4 regions of the Streptomyces sp. NPDC088733 genome follow, and region 1 is predicted to be linked to each of the others. Evidence: riboswitches for the same ligand, from Rfam matches in the RefSeq annotation. Region 1 holds a riboswitch; each other region holds the start of a gene.
What was found. A riboswitch is a leader RNA that binds a small molecule or an ion and turns the genes downstream of it on or off. The one in region 1 is predicted to bind cobalamin.
Positions count from the first base shown of each region.

Region 2: linked by a shared signal. The riboswitch ahead of ACIP64_RS03540 (HoxN/HupN/NixA family nickel/cobalt transporter) and the one ahead of ACIP64_RS04655 (CbtB domain-containing protein) in region 1 are both predicted to bind cobalamin.
Region 3: linked by a shared signal. The riboswitch ahead of ACIP64_RS01480 (ribonucleoside-diphosphate reductase subunit alpha) and the one ahead of ACIP64_RS04655 (CbtB domain-containing protein) in region 1 are both predicted to bind cobalamin.
Region 4: linked by a shared signal. The riboswitch ahead of ACIP64_RS12400 (cobalamin biosynthesis protein) and the one ahead of ACIP64_RS04655 (CbtB domain-containing protein) in region 1 are both predicted to bind cobalamin.

Region 1 is NZ_JBIVLH010000002.1:277,893-282,176, forward strand. Features, by position in the region: gene ACIP64_RS04650 (DEAD/DEAH box helicase) at 1-1,371, shown strand, start outside; cobalamin riboswitch at 1,522-1,671, shown strand; gene ACIP64_RS04655 (CbtB domain-containing protein) at 1,707-1,928, shown strand; gene ACIP64_RS04660 (CbtA family protein) at 1,947-2,705, shown strand; gene metE (5-methyltetrahydropteroyltriglutamate--homocysteine S-methyltransferase) at 2,757-4,284, opposite strand, start outside.
Region 2 is NZ_JBIVLH010000002.1:37,637-41,920, forward strand. Features, by position in the region: gene ACIP64_RS03535 (PepSY-associated TM helix domain-containing protein) at 98-1,555, shown strand; gene ACIP64_RS03540 (HoxN/HupN/NixA family nickel/cobalt transporter) at 1,628-2,737, opposite strand; cobalamin riboswitch at 2,765-2,966, opposite strand; gene ACIP64_RS03545 (ArsR/SmtB family transcription factor) at 3,055-3,432, shown strand; gene ACIP64_RS03550 (superoxide dismutase) at 3,585-4,202, opposite strand.
Region 3 is NZ_JBIVLH010000001.1:329,871-334,154, forward strand. Features, by position in the region: gene mctP (monocarboxylate uptake permease MctP) at 1-1,190, shown strand, start outside; gene ACIP64_RS01475 (helix-turn-helix domain-containing protein) at 1,478-2,449, opposite strand; cobalamin riboswitch at 2,717-2,858, shown strand; gene ACIP64_RS01480 (ribonucleoside-diphosphate reductase subunit alpha) at 2,986-4,284, shown strand, end outside.
Region 4 is NZ_JBIVLH010000005.1:353,047-357,330, reverse strand. Features, by position in the region: gene ACIP64_RS12415 (NAD(P)/FAD-dependent oxidoreductase) at 1-76, shown strand, start outside; gene ACIP64_RS12410 (anion permease) at 190-1,395, shown strand; gene ACIP64_RS12405 (hypothetical protein) at 1,440-1,655, shown strand; cobalamin riboswitch at 1,801-1,930, shown strand; gene ACIP64_RS12400 (cobalamin biosynthesis protein) at 1,984-2,979, shown strand; gene ACIP64_RS12395 (cobyric acid synthase) at 2,976-4,284, shown strand, end outside.

The sequences.
Region 1 (4,284 bases):
CCGCGGGGCGAGTTCGCGGCACCCGGGACGGTCACTCCCGGTCTGCCGCCGGTCACCGGGTTCGCGGAGCTGGGACTCCCGTCGCCCCTGCTCACGGCCCTGACCGCACTCGGAGTGGAGCAGCCGTTCCCCATCCAGGCGGCCACACTGCCGAACGCGCTGGCCGGGCGCGACGTCCTGGGCCGGGGGCGCACCGGCTCCGGCAAGACCCTGGCCTTCGGCCTGGCGCTGCTGGCCCGCACCGCGGGGCAGCGTGCCGAGCCCAAGCGGCCCCGTGCCCTGGTCCTGGTGCCGACGCGGGAGCTGGCCCAGCAGGTCACGGAGGCACTGACCCCCTACGCCGAGGCGCTGGGCCTGCGGCTCGCGACCGTGGTCGGCGGCCTGTCGATCGGCCGGCAGGTCGGCGCGATCCGGGCCGGGGCAGAGGTCGTCGTCGCCACGCCCGGACGGCTGAGCGACCTCGTCGGACGCCGTGACGCGCATCTGGACCACGTGCGGATCACGGTCCTGGACGAGGCGGACCAGATGGCCGACCTGGGCTTCCTGCCGCAGGTGACCGAGCTGCTGGACCTGGTGCGCCCCGATGGCCAGCGGATGCTGTTCTCCGCGACCCTCGACCGGAACATCGATGAGCTGGTCCGCCGCTACCTCAGCGATCCGGTGGTCCACTCGGTCGACCCCGCGGCCGCGGCCGTCGTCGCCATGGAGCATCACCTGCTCTACGTGCACGCCGCCGACAAGTTCGCCGCCGCCACGGAGATCGCCGCCCGTGACGGCCGGGTGATCATGTTCCTGGACACCAAGCACGCCGTCGACCAGTTCACCCGGCACCTGGAGGGTTCGGGCGTGCCCGCGGAGGGCCTGCACAGCGGGAAGTCCCAGCCGCAGCGCACGCGGGCCCTCGCCCGCTTCAGGGCCGGCGAGGTGACGACCCTGGTGGCGACCGACGTCGCCGCCCGCGGCATCCACATCGACGATCTGGATCTCGTGGTGAACGTCGATCCCCCCGCCGAGGCCAAGGACTACCTCCACCGCGGCGGCCGGACCGCCCGCGCCGGGCGCTCCGGCACTGTGGTGACTCTCGTCACCTCCCACCAGCGCGGCGCCGTGACCAGGCTCATGTCCGAGGCCGGTATCCGCCCCACGATCACTCAGGTGCGTTCCGGCGAGACGGCGCTGAGCCGGATCACCGGGGCCCAGGCCCCCTCCGGAGTCCCCGTCGCCGGTGCGGCGCCCGTGAAAGCGCCGGCGCGCGGCGGTGCCCCCTTCCGCGGCCTGGGCACGCGGCCCGGGAAGGAGTCGCGCAAGGCGGCCGAGGCCCGGCAGATGGCCGCCGCCCGCGAGGCCGCACGGGTCCGCCGGGGCAACTGACACAAGGCACCGGGGGCACGGCGTCTGTCGGTCGGCGACGGTGCGTCAGATCACGCGGCAGCTCTGGGAGTTGCCCGTCCTCCCGGCGTAATGGTCCAGGCGGACGCCCCGTCGGCGGCTCCCGGGCCCGGGGCGCGGTCTTGGCCGGGGGTACCGCGGCGCGGTACGGTTTGCCGGATACGACGACGGCATGGCGGAATCCGGTGGAATCCCGGGACGGTCGCGCCACTGTGAACCAGACCGGCCTCAGGGCCGGAACGCCTGGTGAGTCAGACCCGCAGCCGACGTCCTGTGCACCACCGAGATGGGACGCGAACTCCCGAGGAGGACCTGCCATGGCGCAGCCTGTCGCCCAGCCGCCAGTCACCACCCCCGTCATACCGGCCAAGCTGCCGCTGAAGGACATCGCCCCGTGGGCGGTCTTCATCGGCGTCCTCATGCTGATCCTGCTGTACTTCGTCGGCGCCGAGCAGGGTGCCACCTCCGTCGTCAACGGCGCGGACGTCCACGAGTGGGTGCACGACGCCCGCCACCTGCTCGGCTTCCCCTGCCACTGACGGGGACCTCGCGCAGCCATGAACTCCGCAACCGTGAGGAACCTCCTCGTCCGCGGCATGCTCGCCGGCCTGATCGCCGGCGCGCTCGCCCTCCTTGTCGCCTACTTCCTCGGTGAACCCAGCGTCGACAACGCCATCGGCTTCGAGGAGGCGCACGCCTCCGGGCACGAGCACGAGGTCGAACTCGTCAGCCGCCACCTGCAGTCCACCGCGGGGCTGGCCACCGGCATCCTGCTCTACGGCGTCGCCTTCGGCGGAATCGCCGCGCTGGCCTACTGCTTCGCGCTCGGGCGCGTCGGCCGCTTCTCCGCCCGTGCGACGGCCCTGCTGCTGTCGGGCTGCGCGCTGCTGGCGGTCTACGTCGTCCCGTTCCTCAAGTACCCGGCCAACCCGCCGTCGGTGGGCGATCCGGACACCATCGGCAAGCGCACCACGCTGTACTTCCTGATGATGGTGCTCAGCGTGCTGCTGGCGATCGCCGCCGTGATCGTCGGCAAGCGCCTGGCACCCCGCGTGGGCACCTGGTACGCCACGGTCGTCGCGGTCGGGGCCTTCGTCGTCGCCATCGGGCTGGCCTACGCGTTCCTGCCGGTCATCAACGAGGTGCCCGCGGACTTCCCGGCCACGCTGCTGTGGCGGTTCCGCCTGTCGGCCCTGGCCATCCAGCTGACGCTGTGGGGCGGCTTCGGCCTCCTCTTCGGCGAGCTGGCACAACGCCTGCTGTCCCCCCGGCCCGCTCCGTCCGCCTCCGGCCGGGCGGTACCGGCGGCCAACTGAGGCATCACCCGTCGAGAGGGCCCGCGGAACCGTCCGCGGGCCCTCTCGTGTTCAGGACGCGGGGAGTTCGGAACGGACCGTGCGGGCCGCCGCGACCAGGTTCTCCAGGGAGGCGCGGGTCTCCGCCCAGCCGCGGGTCTTCAGCCCGCAGTCCGGGTTGACCCACAACCGCTCGGCGGGGATGGCCTCCAGACCCTTCCTCAGCAGGGCGGCCACCTCGTCCACTCCCGGCACGCGCGGCGAGTGGATGTCGTACACGCCGGGCCCGGCCTCGCGCGGGTACCCGTGCGCGGCGAGTTCGCGGGCGACCTGCATGTGGGAGCGGGCGGCCTCCAGGCTGATGACGTCGGCGTCGAGGTCGTCGATCGCCGCCACAATGTCACCGAATTCGGCGTAGCACATGTGGGTGTGGATCTGCGTGTCCGGACGCACGCCGCTGGTGGTCAGCCGGAACGCCTCGGTGGCCCAGGCCAGGTAGCCGGCGCGGTCGGCGGAGCGCAGCGGCAGCGTCTCGCGCAGGGCGGGCTCGTCGACCTGGACGACCGGCGTTCCCGCGCGCTCCAGGTCGCCGACCTCGTCGCGCAGGGCCAGGGCGACCTGGCGCGCGGTGTCGGCGAGGGGCTGGTCGTCGCGGACGAAGGACCAGGCGAGCATGGTGACCGGACCGGTGAGCATGCCCTTCACCGGCCGGTCGGTGAGCGAGCGGGCGTAGGCCGTCCACCGCACGGTCATGGGCTCGGGGCGGGAGATGTCCCCGGCGAGGACCGGCGGACGGACGTAGCGCGTGCCGTAGGACTGCACCCAGCCGTGCTGGGTGGCGAGGCAGCCGGTGAGCCGCTCGGCGAAGTACTGGACCACGTCGTTGCGTTCGGCCTCGCCGTGCACGAGGACGTCCAGTCCGGTCTTCTCCTGGAAGGAGATCACCTCGCCGATCTCGGCCTTGATGCGCTCCTCGTACTCCGTCTCGCCGATCCGGCCGGCCCGCAGATCGGCCCGTGCCGTGCGGAGTTCCGCGGTCTGCGGGAACGAGCCGATGGTGGTGGTCGGGAGCAGAGGCAGGCCGAGGTGGGCGCGCTGGGCCGCCGCCCGCTCGCCGTACGGCTGCGAGCGGCGGGCGTCGGCGCTCGTGACCGCCGCGGCCCGTGCCCGTACGGCGGGGTCGTGGGTGATGGGCGACGAGGCGCGGGACGCCAGGGCGGCGCGGTTGGCGGCGAGTTCCCCGGCGATGGCGCCGGTCCCCCGGCTCAGCCCCTTGGCGAGGGTGACGACCTCCGCCGTCTTCTGCCGGGCGAAGGCCAGCCAGCGCAGGATCTGCGGGTCGATGTCGCGCTCGGCCGCCGTGTCGAGCGGCACGTGCAGCAGGGAGCACGAGGCGGCCACGTCGACCCGGCCGGCCAGTCCCAGCAGCGTGCCGAGGGTGGCGAGGGACTTCTCCAGGTCGTTGACCCAGATGTTGCGTCCGTCCACGACACCGGCCACCAGGCGCTTGCCGGGCAGGCCGCCCACCGCGGCGAGCGCGTCGAGGTTGGCGGCGGCCGCCCCGGTGAAGTCGAGCGCGAGCCCGTCCACCGGTGCCTTG
Region 2 (4,284 bases), 240 kb from region 1:
GCCCGCACGCACGCCGTACCGCCGTTGAGGCGGACACAATCGTCGGCTTTGTGAGCGCCCGCGCCCCGCGCGCCGGGCGCCGATTGGGGATGCAGCAATGTCATCGACACAAGAAGAAGCGTCAAGGGACAACGCCCTCATAGCGGCATCGGCTGCCCCGGGAAGCGGTCCCGAACAAAGGGGCCGATCGTGGAAGGGGGTCCGGGCGCTGCTCGTGCGGCTGCACTTCTACGCGGGTGTGTTCGTCGCCCCCTTCCTGCTGGTGGCCGCTCTGACGGGGCTGGCCTACACCTTCACACCCCAGCTCGACCAGCTCTTCTACGGCGATCAGCTCGGCGTGGCGAAGGTGGGAGACACAGCGCGCCCGATCGCCGAACAGATCGCCGCGGCCCGGAAGTCCCACCCGGAGGGCACCTTGTCCTCGGTGATCACTCCGCCCGGGCCGGATGACACGACGCGGGTGGTCCTGTCACTGCCGGAACTGGGCGACAACCAGCGCACGGTGTTCGTCGACCCCTACACCACCGAGGTCAAGGGGGCGCTGACCACGTGGTACGGCTCCACCCCGCTGACGACGTGGCTGGACGACCTGCACCGCAATCTGCACCTTGGCGAGACCGGCCGGCTGTACTCGGAGGTCGCCGCCAGCTGGCTGTGGGTGATCGTCGCCGGAGGGCTCGTCCTGTGGCTCGGACGTGCCCGCGGGCAACGCGCCAGGTCGGCACGGGGCGTGCTGCTGCCCGACCGCTCCGCGGGCGGAGTGCGGCGTACCCGCAGTTGGCACGCTGCCACCGGTGTATGGCTCGCCGTCGGCCTGCTCGGTCTCAGCGCCACCGGCCTGACCTGGTCCCACTACGCCGGCGCCCGGTTCGGGGAATTGCTGGACGCGACCAAGGGGCATGCGCCCGCGCTGGCCACCGCCCTGCCGGGCGGGCCGGACGCAGGCGAGGGCGGGCCCGCGGGGCACGCCGGACACGGCACGGGCGCCGGCCCGGCGCCGGCCGACCCAGCCGACTTTGACACGGTCCTCGCGGTCGCCCGCGAGGCGGGGCTCGGTGGCCGGGTGGAGCTGACGCCGCCCGCCGATGCGACGAGTGCGTGGACCGTGGCCCAGGACGACGACCTCTGGCCGGTCCACTACGACCAGGTCGCCGTCGACGCCGCCAAGGGCGAGGTCACCTCGGAGAGCCGCTGGGTCGACTACCCACTGCCGGCCAAGCTCAGCAAACTCGGCGTCCAGGGCCACATGGGCCTGCTGTTCGGCATCGTCAACCAGATCCTGCTGGCGCTGGTCGCGGTCGGCCTGATCTCCGTCATCGTGTGGGGCTACCGCATGTGGTGGCAGCGCCGCCCCACGCGTGGCGACCGCACGGCGGCCCTCGGGAAGGCCCCCGCACGAGGGGCGTGGCGACAACTCCCGCTGCCGGTGCTGATCATCGGCGTCCCGGCCGTCGCCGCGCTCGGCTGGGCCCTGCCTCTGCTGGGCATCACGCTGATCGCGTTCCTCTTCTACGACATGGCGTTCGGGCTCTACCTGCGGCGCCCCGCCCCCTGACGTCGCAGCGAGCGAAGGTGCCTCCGGGTCGGGCACACCACTGTGCCCGACCCGGAGGCCACCGAAAGAGCGTCAGACGCTCCCCGCAGTTCGCGCAGCCCAGCGATCCTCGACCTTGGCGACGCGCCAGTACGCGATCGCGATGGCCCACACGACGACGAAGAGGCCGACGATCACGTAGCCGACGTTGTCGAGATCGAGGCCGGCGACCCAGCCCGTGACCCCGTCCGTCATGTCGAGCTTGTCGTGCAGGACCCCGACAAGCTCGATGGTGCCGATGACGAAAGCGACGGCGATGGACAGACCGGTGATGGTGAGGTTGTAGTAGACCTTGCGCACGGGGTTGGAGAACGCCCACTGGTAGGCGAAGTTCATGAACGTCCCGTCGAGGGTGTCGAACAGGCTCATCCCGGCGGCGAACAGCAGCGGCAGGCACAGGATCGCGTACCAGGGCAGACCGGCGGCGGCCCCGCTGCCCGCCATCACCATCAGCGCGACCTCGGTGGCGGTGTCGAACCCGAGCCCGAAGAGGAAGCCGAGTGGGTACATCTGCCCGGGACGCGTGATGGAGCGGGTGAGCCTGCCGAGGACGCGATTCATGAACCCCCTCGATTCCAGGTGGGTTTCGAGCTCGCGTTCGTCGAAGAAACCCGTGCGCATCTTCTTGAAGACCCGCAGTATGCCCAGGAGGGCGACGAGGTTCAGCACGGCGATGAGATAGAGGAACGTGCCGGAAACGGTGGTTCCGACCACGCCCAGCGCCTGGTGCGTTCCGGAGTCCTCGTCTGCCAGGGTGCCTGCCAGACGGGCGCCGCCGGCGACCAGCGCCGCCAGGACCACCACGACGCTGGAATGCCCGAGGGCGAACCAGAAGCCCACCGACACCGGGCGTTTGCCGTCCGCCATGAGCTTGCGCGTGGTGTTGTCGATGGCGGCGATGTGGTCGGCGTCGAAGGCGTGCCGCATTCCGAGGGTGTAGGCGGTGATACCGAGGCCGAGCCCGAAAGCCTCGGAACCGACCCGGTAGTCGTTCGGTGTCACCAGCAGGAACAGGACGCCGAAAGCGACCACGTGCAACGCGGCGATCACGGCCATCAGGGCCGCGGTGCGGAGCGTGTCCTCGCGCCGCCAGCGGAACGGCCCGGCGGACGGGACGGACGGGACGGATGGGGGCAGGGTCATGCGGTCACGCTCCAGCACCTCGTGGATCAACTCGTGAGATGCCGCGGCCGGTCTCCTGGCTTACGGGCGAAGCGCGCCCGCCCCTGCCTTCCCGGCCTGTGAGGACCAGTGGCACCGCCGAAGCGGAAGGGGCGGGAACTACCCGATCACAGTGGCGAGGGCCGCCCCGGACTGAGCCTTGCATCGGCTGTCACCGGTCTTCCCGAGCACCACGGCGCCATCACCCTAGGAGCGCGGGCTCTCCGCCTGCAAGGCTGCACAGGTGCAAAGACGCACAGGTATTCAAGATCACATCCTCGGCTGCCAGGATGGCGCCCATGCACCTTGTTCCCGCCGAGCGGGCGGGCCACCGAACCATTGACGGCCACCGTGTCTGCGACGCTGTCGCGGCCATTGGAGAACCTGGGCATGTACGGGCCTGGGCGGATCGATTCTCGCTGCTCGCCGACCCGGGCCGCCTCGCCCTGCTGCTGGCTCTCCGGACGGCGGGCCCGATAGCGGTCACCGACCTGGCCGTCGCCACGGGCATGACGGACACGGCGGTCTCCCAGGCCCTGCGGCTGCTGCGGGCCGCCGGCATCGTCACCGGTGACCGACAGGGCCGGATCGTCCGCTACCGCATCGTGGACGACATGACCGGGCAACTGCTGGGACACTGCGCGGACCCTCAGGGAGACGGGGCCGCCGACATGTGACGTTGCCGTCGCCCGCCGGCCGACGACGAGCTGGTTGACACCCGGCGCCTGCGAGACCCCTTCGGTGGACCGAGATCGGGACGGGCAGGTGAGCCCGGCGGGCCCCACCGGCCCCGCACACCGTGCGGGCGGGGCCGGATGCGCGTCAGCCGTCAGGCGCCGGAGGCGGTCTTCGCGGCGGTGAAGCGCGCGGTGACGTCGGTCCAGTTGACGAGGTCCCAGAGCTTGGTGACGTAGTCGGGGCGGACGTTCTTGTACTGCAGGTAGTACGCGTGCTCCCAGGCGTCGAAGACCAGGAGCGGGGTCGTGCCCTGGCCGACGTTGCCGTGGTGGTCGTAGACCTGCTCGACGATCAGGCGCTTGCCGAGGGGTTCCCATGCCAGGACGCCCCATCCGGAGCCCTGGACGGAGGCCGTGGCGACGGTGAGCTGCTTCTTGAAGGCCTCGAAGCCGCCGAGGTGCTCGTCAATGGCGTCGGCCAGGGCGCCGTCCGGGCGGTCACCGCCGTCCGGGGAGAGGTTCTGCCAGAAGATCGAGTGCAGGACGTGGCCGGAGAGGTTGAACGCGAAGGTCTTCTCCAGCCCGACCAGGCCGGTGGGGGTGAGGGCGTCCTTGTCGCGGGCCTCCGCGATCTGCTCCAAGGTGTCGTTGGCGCCCTTGACGTAGGCGGCGTGGTGCTTGGCGTGGTGGAGCTCCAGGATCTGTCCGGTGATGGCCGGCTCCAGCGCGGCGTAGTCGTAGGGCATATCAGGAAGCGAGTACGTGCCCATCAGGCACAACCCCTTTCTGCGAGGGTGATCGATTGCGCCAGGATCACCCTACGCCTCTTGTTGCGATGAACTTGCAACAGCG
Region 3 (4,284 bases), on a different contig from region 1:
TCGTCGGCATCCAGGCGGTGCTGGACGTGATGGGCGTCGGCGGCGGCGCCTCGTCCAACTGGTTCGTCAAGGACCTGCCGCTGCTCATCGCCTTCGGCGTGCTGGCCGCGTACACGTACTCCTCGGGCCTGCGCGCGCCCGCGCTGATCGCGTTCGTCAAGGACACCCTGATCTACATCGTCATCGCCGTGGCGATCATCTACATACCGATCAGACTCGGCGGCTTCGACCACATCTTCGCCAAGGCGGGCGAGGCCTACTCGCAGGTGAGCCCGGCCACCGGCAAGCCCCGCGGGGCGCTGGCGCCCGGCGACACGGCGCAGTGGGCGTACGGGACGCTGGCGCTGGGCTCGGCCCTCGCGCTGTTCATGTACCCGCACTCGGTCACCGCGGTGCTCTCCAGCCGCAGCCGCGACGTCATCCGCCGCAACACCACCGTGCTGCCGCTGTACTCGCTGATGCTCGGCCTGCTGGCGATGCTCGGCTTCATGGCGCTGGCCAGCGGGGTCGGGGCCGGGATCACGGGCTACAACGGGCAGCTGGCGATCCCCCAGCTGTTCGAGAACATGTTCCCGTCCTGGTTCGCGGGCGTGGCCTTCGCCGCGATCGGCATCGGCGCCCTGGTGCCCGCCGCGATCATGTCGATCGCCGCGGCGAACCTGTTCACCCGCAACATCTACAAGGACTTCATCAAGCCCGACGCCACCCCGGCGCAGGAGACCCAGGTCTCCAAGATCGTCTCACTGCTGGTCAAGGTCGGCGCGCTGGTCTTCGTCCTCACCATGGACAAGACGGTCGCCATCAACTTCCAGCTGCTGGGCGGCATCTGGATCCTGCAGACCTTCCCGGCCCTGGTCGGCGGGCTGTTCACCCGCTGGTTCCACCGCTGGGCGCTGCTGGCCGGCTGGGCGGTCGGCATGGTCTACGGCACCTGGGTCGCCTACGGCGTCGCGAGCCCCGCCCAGAAGCACTTCGGCGGCTCCTCCGACACCATCCCGGTCATCGGGCAGATCGGCTACATCGGCCTGACCGCCTTCGTGCTCAACGTGGTGGTCAGCGTCGTCCTCACCCTCGTCCTCCGGGCCGTCAAGGCACCTGAGGGCGTGGACGAGACGGCGCAGCAGGACTACTCCGCCGACGCCGGCGACCCCGACGTCCAGCGGGAACTGCCGGTGGTCGCCGGCCACTGACGGCCGCCTCCGGCCACGGTCGCGGGCCGCCGCCCTGGGACGGGGCGGCGGCCCGTCGTCACGCGGTACGCGCCCGCTCGGGCCGCCGGAAGGCACGGCGGCAGGCCTGCGAGGAGCGCGACCGCGCCTCGGTGGCCGCCCGCCGGTGGGGCGTCGTCCTCACCCTGGTCCTATGGACCCTCAAGGCGCCCGAGGACGTGGACGAGACGGCCCGGCGGGACCACACCGCCGACGCCGGCGACCCCGGCGGTGGCCGCCCGCCCAGGGACAGGGCGACGGCCCCGTCGTCACGCGGTACGCGCCCGCTCGGGCCGCCGGAAGGCACGGCGGTAGGCCTGCGGGGTGGTCCCCACCCAGCGCGCGAAGTGGTGGCGCAGCGTCGCCGCGTTGCCGAAGCCGGCGCGGAGCGCGACCGCGTCCACCGTCGCGTCGGTGGCCTCCAGCAACTCCCGGGCCAGCAGCACCCGCTGACCCAGCAGCCAGCGGTAGGGCGTCGTCCCGGTCTCCTGCTGGAAGCGGCGGGCGAAGGTGCGCGGCGACATGTGGGCGCGGGCCGCGAGCTCGTCCACGCTCACCTCGCGGTCCAGGTGGCGTTCCATCCAGCCGAGTACCTCGCCCACGGTGTCGCATTGGGTGCGCGGCAACGGCCGCTCGATGTACTGCGCCTGGCCGCCCTCGCGGTGCGGCGGCACCACCATGCGCCGCGCTATCGCGTTGGCCACGTCGCTGCCCTGCTCCTTGCGGACCAGGTGCAGGCAGGCGTCGATCCCGGCGGCGGTGCCGGCCGAGGTGATCACCGGGTCCTCGTCCACGTAGAGCACGTCGGGCTCCACGCGGGCCCGCGGGTAACGGGCCGCCAGTTCCTCCGCGTGCCGCCAGTGCGCCGCGCAGCGGCGGCCGTCCAGCAGGCCCGCGGCCGCCAGCACGAAGACGCCCGAGCACACACTGAGCACGCGCGCACCGCGCTCCACCGTGCGGTTCAGCGCCCGCAGCAGCTCCGGCGGGTACTCCCGGCGCACATAGGAGTCGCCGGCCGGCACGGCCACGAGGTCGGCCTCCTCCAGCCGTTCCAGCCCGTGCGAGGTGCCGATGGTGAACCCGCCCGGGGAGGTCAGCGTGGGGCCCTCCGCGGAGGCCACGGCGAAGTCGTACGCCGGCAGCCCGTCGGCCGATCTGTCGAGCCCGAACACCTCGCAGACCACGCCCAGTTCGAAGGGATGGACGCCGTCGAGCAGCACCACGGCCACGTTCTGCAGCATGCGCCCAGCATGGCAGAGGCACGGCAGAGGCGTGGCAGGATTTCGAGGGAGTACGTCAGTCCTGCCACTCCCGGCGGGGGCCGGCGAGGAGCACAGTCGAGGGCATGGAAACGCTTCTCGCCACCGCCACCGCACTGGTCTTCTTCCTCCTCCTGGCGCTCGCCGCCCTGACCGGACACGTCCACGACTCCCGGGACGGCCACGACTGGCACGCGTGAACCGGGCAATCCGTGACCGCTCCGACACAACATCTGGTGGCGCCATGGGCAGGCGCCACTAGATGTATGCTCGACTCCGCTGTCGCCGCAGGGGAAGCCGGTGGGAATCCGGGACTGCCCCGCAACGGTGTGCGGGCGCCTCGGAGGCATGCCCGCGAGTCCGAGTACCTGCCGACGGCACCGTCCGGCGCGCCGTCCGGACGGTGAAGTGTCCGGGCCTCGCGGGTTGGGCCGGCGGACGCGCCGCGGGCATGCCCTGCCCTGCGTGCGCCCCGTCCCTCCCTCCCGCGTCGTCGCCGTTCGAGGGAGAGAGCACACGTGACCATCGCGCCCGCAGCACCCGCCACCGCATCGGACCCCGCCTCACCGGGAACCGAGTTGCTGAGCTCCTTGACGGAGCTGACCGCAGACCTCCCCGACACCGACCCCGGCCGGGTCGCCGCCGCCGCGCTGCGCGGCCGCAGCGCCGCGGCGGACGAGGCGGAACTGCGGGCGCTGGCCACCGAGGCCGCCGCCGGACTGATCTCGGAGGACCCCCAGTACTCCCGCCTCGCCGCCCGGCTGCTGACGGTCGCCGTCGCCGAGGAGGCGGCCGGCCAGGGAGCCGTGTCCTTCTCCGCGTCCATCGCCGTCGGCCACCGCGAGGGCCTGATCGCCGACGGCACCGCCGAGTTCGTGGCCACCCACGCCGCCCGACTGGACGGCCTGGTCGACGCCGCCCTCGCCGGCCGCGCCGACGACCGCTTCGGCTACTTCGGCCTGCGCACCCTGCACAGCCGCTACCTGCTGCGCCACCCGATCACCCGTCAGGTCATCGAGACCCCGCAGCACTTCATGCTCCGCGTGGCCTGCGGACTCGCCGAGGACCACACCACCCGCGCCCTCGACGAGGTCGCCGCGCTCTACGGCCTGATGAGCCGGCTGGACTACCTGCCCAGCTCCCCCACGCTCTTCAACTCCGGCACCCGGCACCCGCAGATGTCCTCCTGCTACCTGCTGGACTCCCCGCTGGACGAGCTGGACTCCCTCTACGACCGCTACCACCAGGTCGCCCGGCTGTCGAAGCACGCCGGCGGCATCGGCCTGTCGTACTCCCGTATCCGCTCCCGCGGTTCGCTGATCCGCGGCACCAACGGCCACTCCAACGGCATCGTCCCGTTCCTGCGCACCCTCGACGCCTCCGTCGCCGCCGTCAACCAGGGCGGCCGCCGCAAGGGCGCGGCCTGCGTCTACCTGGAGACCTGGCACGCGGACATCGAGGAGTTCCTGGAACTGCGCGACAACACCGGTGAGGAGGCGCGCCGCACCCACAACCTCAACCTGGCGCACTGGATCCCGGACGAGTTCATGCGCCGCGTCGACGCCGACGGCGACTGGTCGCTGTTCTCCCCCTCCGACACGCCCGAACTGGTCGACCTGTGGGGCGAGGAGTTCGACACCGCCTACCGCAAGGCCGAGGCGGCCGGCCTGGCCCGCAAGACCCTCCCGGCCCGCGAGCTGTACGGCCGCATGATGCGCACCCTCGCGCAGACCGGCAACGGCTGGATGACCTTCAAGGACGCCTCCAACCGCACCGCCAACCAGACCGCCGAGCCCGGCCGGGTCATCCACTCCTCC
Region 4 (4,284 bases), on a different contig from region 1:
CCGCGAGCAGTCCGGCCGCAGCGCCGGGACGGACGCACTGGCCCGGGCGGCCGACCGGATCTCCGGGCGCCACTAACGGCCCGCCCCCCGAAGAGCAGCACCCCCAGGATTCCCATCGTTAACTTTCCGTTCACCCAGACTCCGTACGGTCGCCACCGCCACTGACGGATCAAACGAATGTCTGGGTACATGGAACACATCACGCTCCTGATCGGAATCGTGATTATCACCGCACTCGCGTTCGACTTCACGAACGGTTTCCACGACACCGCCAACGCGATGGCCACCACCATCTCCACTGGCGCACTGGGCCCCCGGACAGCGGTGGCGATGTCCGCGGTGCTGAACCTGGTCGGGGCGTTCCTGTCGGTGGAGGTCGCCAGGACGATCTCCGGCGGGATCCTCGACGAGACCGCGGGGATCCGGCCCGAGGTCATCTTCGCCGGGCTGGTCGGCGCGATCGTCTGGAATCTGCTGACCTGGCTGGCGGGGCTCCCCTCCAGTTCGTCGCACGCCCTGTTCGGCGGTCTGATCGGCGCCTCGGTCGCCTCCGCCGGGTTCGGGGCTGTCAACGGCGACGCGGTCGTGATGAAGGTGCTCGTCCCGGCCGTCTGCGCGCCGGTCGTCGCCGGGGTCGCCGCGCTGCTGGCGACCCGCCTGACCTACCGCATCAGCCGCGGCAGCGACCCGGCCGCGACCGCCAGGGGCTACCGGGCGGGCCAGATCGCCTCGGCGGGCCTGGTCTCCCTCGCGCACGGCACGAACGACGCCCAGAAGACCATGGGCGTCATCACGCTCGCCCTCGTCACCGGCAACGTCGTCGCCCCCGACTCCGACCCGCCGCTGTGGGTCATCGGCTCGGCGGGCCTGGCCATCGCGCTCGGCACGTTCATCGGCGGCTGGCGGATCATCCGCACCATGGGCAAGGGCATCACCGACATCCAGCCGCCGCAGGGCTTCGCCGCCCAGACCGGCGCCGCGGCGGTCATCCTGGCCTCCTCGCACCTCGGCTTCTCCCTGTCCACCACCCAGGTCTGCTCCGGTTCCGTCCTGGGCGCCGGGGTGGGCCGCAAGGGCGGTGTCGTCCGCTGGAGCACCGCGGGCCGCATGGCCGCCGCCTGGGTGCTGACCCTGCCGGCCGCCGGCCTGGTCGCGGCGGGCGCCGCGCTCGTGGCCGACCAGGGCGACGCGGGCGTCACCGCCGTCGCCGTGCTGGCGCTCGCCGTGTGCGCCGCGATCCGGGTGGCCGCCCGCCGCAGGCCGGTCGACCACACCAACGTCAACGCCGACGCCGGCACCGCGGAGCCGGGCATCGTCACCGCGGCCGTCGCCGCCGTGGCGCCACCGCCCGCGGGTCCCGCGGCCGGCACCGGCCACACCAAGGCCACCGTCTGACGGCGGGCCCGCAGCCCCCACCCGTCCCGGAAGGACACAGCAGCATGCACATCGACTGGGCTGCCCTCGGCTCCGTCTTCGGCGTCAGCCTCGCCGTCACCGTCGGCCTCGTCGGCGTCTTCACCCTCGGCATCGTCGGCCTGTCCCGGCCGGCCGGAGTCCGGGGCGGTCAGGGCGCCCTGGCGCGCGCGGGCGCGTACGCGTGCTTCGCGCTGTGCGCGGCGGCCGTGGCGTACGGGATCTTCCTGATCGTCGCCTGATACGCCGCCACGCGGTGTGAACTCGGCCTCAGCTCCCGGCCTTTCCGGCCGTGAGCTGGGGTTTCCGCGTTTCCGGGCCGCTACGGGGTGAGTTGACGGGCCGGATCGGCGCGTGGTGGTATCGGAACCGCCACACGGCGGCAGGAGAGGAAGTCCGGTGCGAATCCGGCGCGGTCCCGCCACTGTCACCGGGGAGCGCGCCTCCACCAGCGGCCACGGCCCGTACCACGGGCTGGAAGGCCGGGGGTGCCGCCGATCCGGGAGCCAGGAGACTCTCACCGCCGGTCACGTCGAGCCAGGGCGCGGACCCTGAGTGAGGACACCAGCGATGGACGGCTGCCGCCGTACACCCGACGCCGGCTCTGCCGCGCCGTCGGTCTTCGCCGCCGGGGCGGCTCTCGGCTGGCTTGCCGACCTCGCCCTCGCCGACCCGCGCCGCGGGCATCCCGTCGCGGCCTTCGGGCGCGTGGCGGGCGCACTGGAACGCGCGTTGTGGCAGGACCACCGCGGACGGGGCGCGCTCTACACCGTGTTGTGCGCCGGGGGCGCTGCCGCGGCCGCCGCGGGGACCGCACGCGCCGTACGCCGCTCCCCCGCCGCGTCCGTGGCCCTGACCGCCGCCGCGACGTGGGCGGTGCTCGGCGGTACGTCGCTGGGGCGTGAGGCACGGACGATCGGCGCCGCCCTCGCCGCCGGGGACACCGCGGCGGCGCGGGCCCGGCTGCCCCACCTGTGCGGGCGGGACCCGCAGGCGCTGGACGAGCGGCAGATGGCCCGGGCCGTCGTCGAGTCGGTCGCGGAGAACACCTCGGACGCCGTCGTGGGCGCCCTGGTGTGGGGCGCGTTGGGCGGCGTGCCGGGGCTCGTGGGCTTCCGCGCGGTCAACACCCTCGACGCCATGGTCGGCCACAGGTCGCCGCGGTTCCGCCGGTTCGGCTGGGCGTCGGCCCGCCTCGACGACGTCGCCGGCTTCCCCGGTGCCCGGCTGACCGCCGCGCTCGCCGTCCTGGCGGGCCCCGACCGGCGCGGCGCGTGGCGGGTCTGGCAGGCGGACGGCGGACGGCACCCCAGCCCGAACGCCGGACCCGTGGAGGCCTCGTTCGCGGGGGCGTTGGGCGTACGGCTCGGGGGGACGCTGGCGTACGGGGGCCGGGTCGAGCACCGGCCCGTGCTCGGCGCCGGCAACCGGGCGGTGGAGGTGGCGGACATCGAGCGGGCGGTGCGGTTGTCGCGGCGGGTGGGCGCGCTGGCCCTGCTGGCCACGGCCGGCGGCCGGCTGGCCTGGCACCGGTTCGCCCGCGGGGGACGGAGGGGGAACGCATGAACGGCGGCGCGCTGCTGGTCGCGGGCACCACCTCGGACGCGGGCAAGAGCGTCGTGACGGCCGGCATCTGCCGCTGGCTGGCCCGCCGGGGCGTGTCCGTGGCCCCGTTCAAGGCGCAGAACATGTCGCTGAACTCGTACGTGACGCGCGAGGGCGCCGAGATCGGCCGCGCGCAGGCCATGCAGGCGCAGGCCGCGCGGGTGGAGCCGTCCGCGCTGATGAACCCCGTGCTGCTCAAACCGGGCGGCGACCGCACGAGCCAGGTCGTGCTGATGGGCCGCCCGGTGGGCGAGATGAGCGCGCGCGGCTACCACAACGGCAGCCGCGCCGAACTGCTGGAGACCGTCACCGGCTGCCTGGAGGAGTTGCGCTCCCGCCACGACGCCGTCATCTGCGAGGGCGCGGGCAGCCCCGCCGAGATCAACCTGCGGCACGGCGACATCGTCAACATGGGCCTGGCCAGGGCGGCACGGCTGCCGGTGGTCGTCGTCGGCGACATCGACCGCGGCGGGGTCCTCGCGTCCTTCTTCGGCACGACCGCGCTGCTGAGCCCCGAGGACCAGGAGCTGGTCTGCGGCTACCTCGTCAACAAGTTCCGCGGCGACGTCTCGCTGCTGGAACCCGGGCTGGAGATGCTGCGCGGGCTGACCGGACGCCGCTTCTACGGTGTTCTGCCGTACCGGCACGGCCTGGGGATCGACGAGGAGGACGGACTGCGGGTGTCGCTGCGCGGCACCGTGCGGGAGTCGGACTCGGCGCCGCCGCACGGCGAGGACGTGCTGCGGGTCGCCGTCGCCGCGGTCCCCCTGATGTCCAACTTCACCGACGTCGACGCCCTGGCGGCCGAACCCGGCGTCGTCGTGCGCTTCGTCGACCGGCCCGAGGAACTCGCGGACGCCGACCTGGTCGTCCTGCCCGGCACCCGGGGAACGGTCAAGGCGCTGGAGTGGCTGCGCCGGCGCGGGCTGGCCGACGCGGTCGTGCGGCGCGCGGCGGAGGGCCGCCCGGTCCTCGGGATCTGCGGCGGCTTCCAGATGCTGGCCGAGACGATCGACGACCCCGTCGAGTCGCGGGCCGGTCTCGTGCCGGGGCTCGGCCTGCTGCCGGTACGGGTGCGCTTCGCGCCCGGCAAGACCCTGGCCCGGCCGTCCGGCACGGCCTGGGGGGAGGCCGTCGAGGGGTACGAGATCCACCACGGCGTCGCCGACGTCCGCGGCGGCGACGAACCGTTCCTCGACGGCTGCCGCACCGGCGCCGTCTGGGGCACCCACTGGCACGGCTCCCTGGAGAGCGACGGCTTCCGCC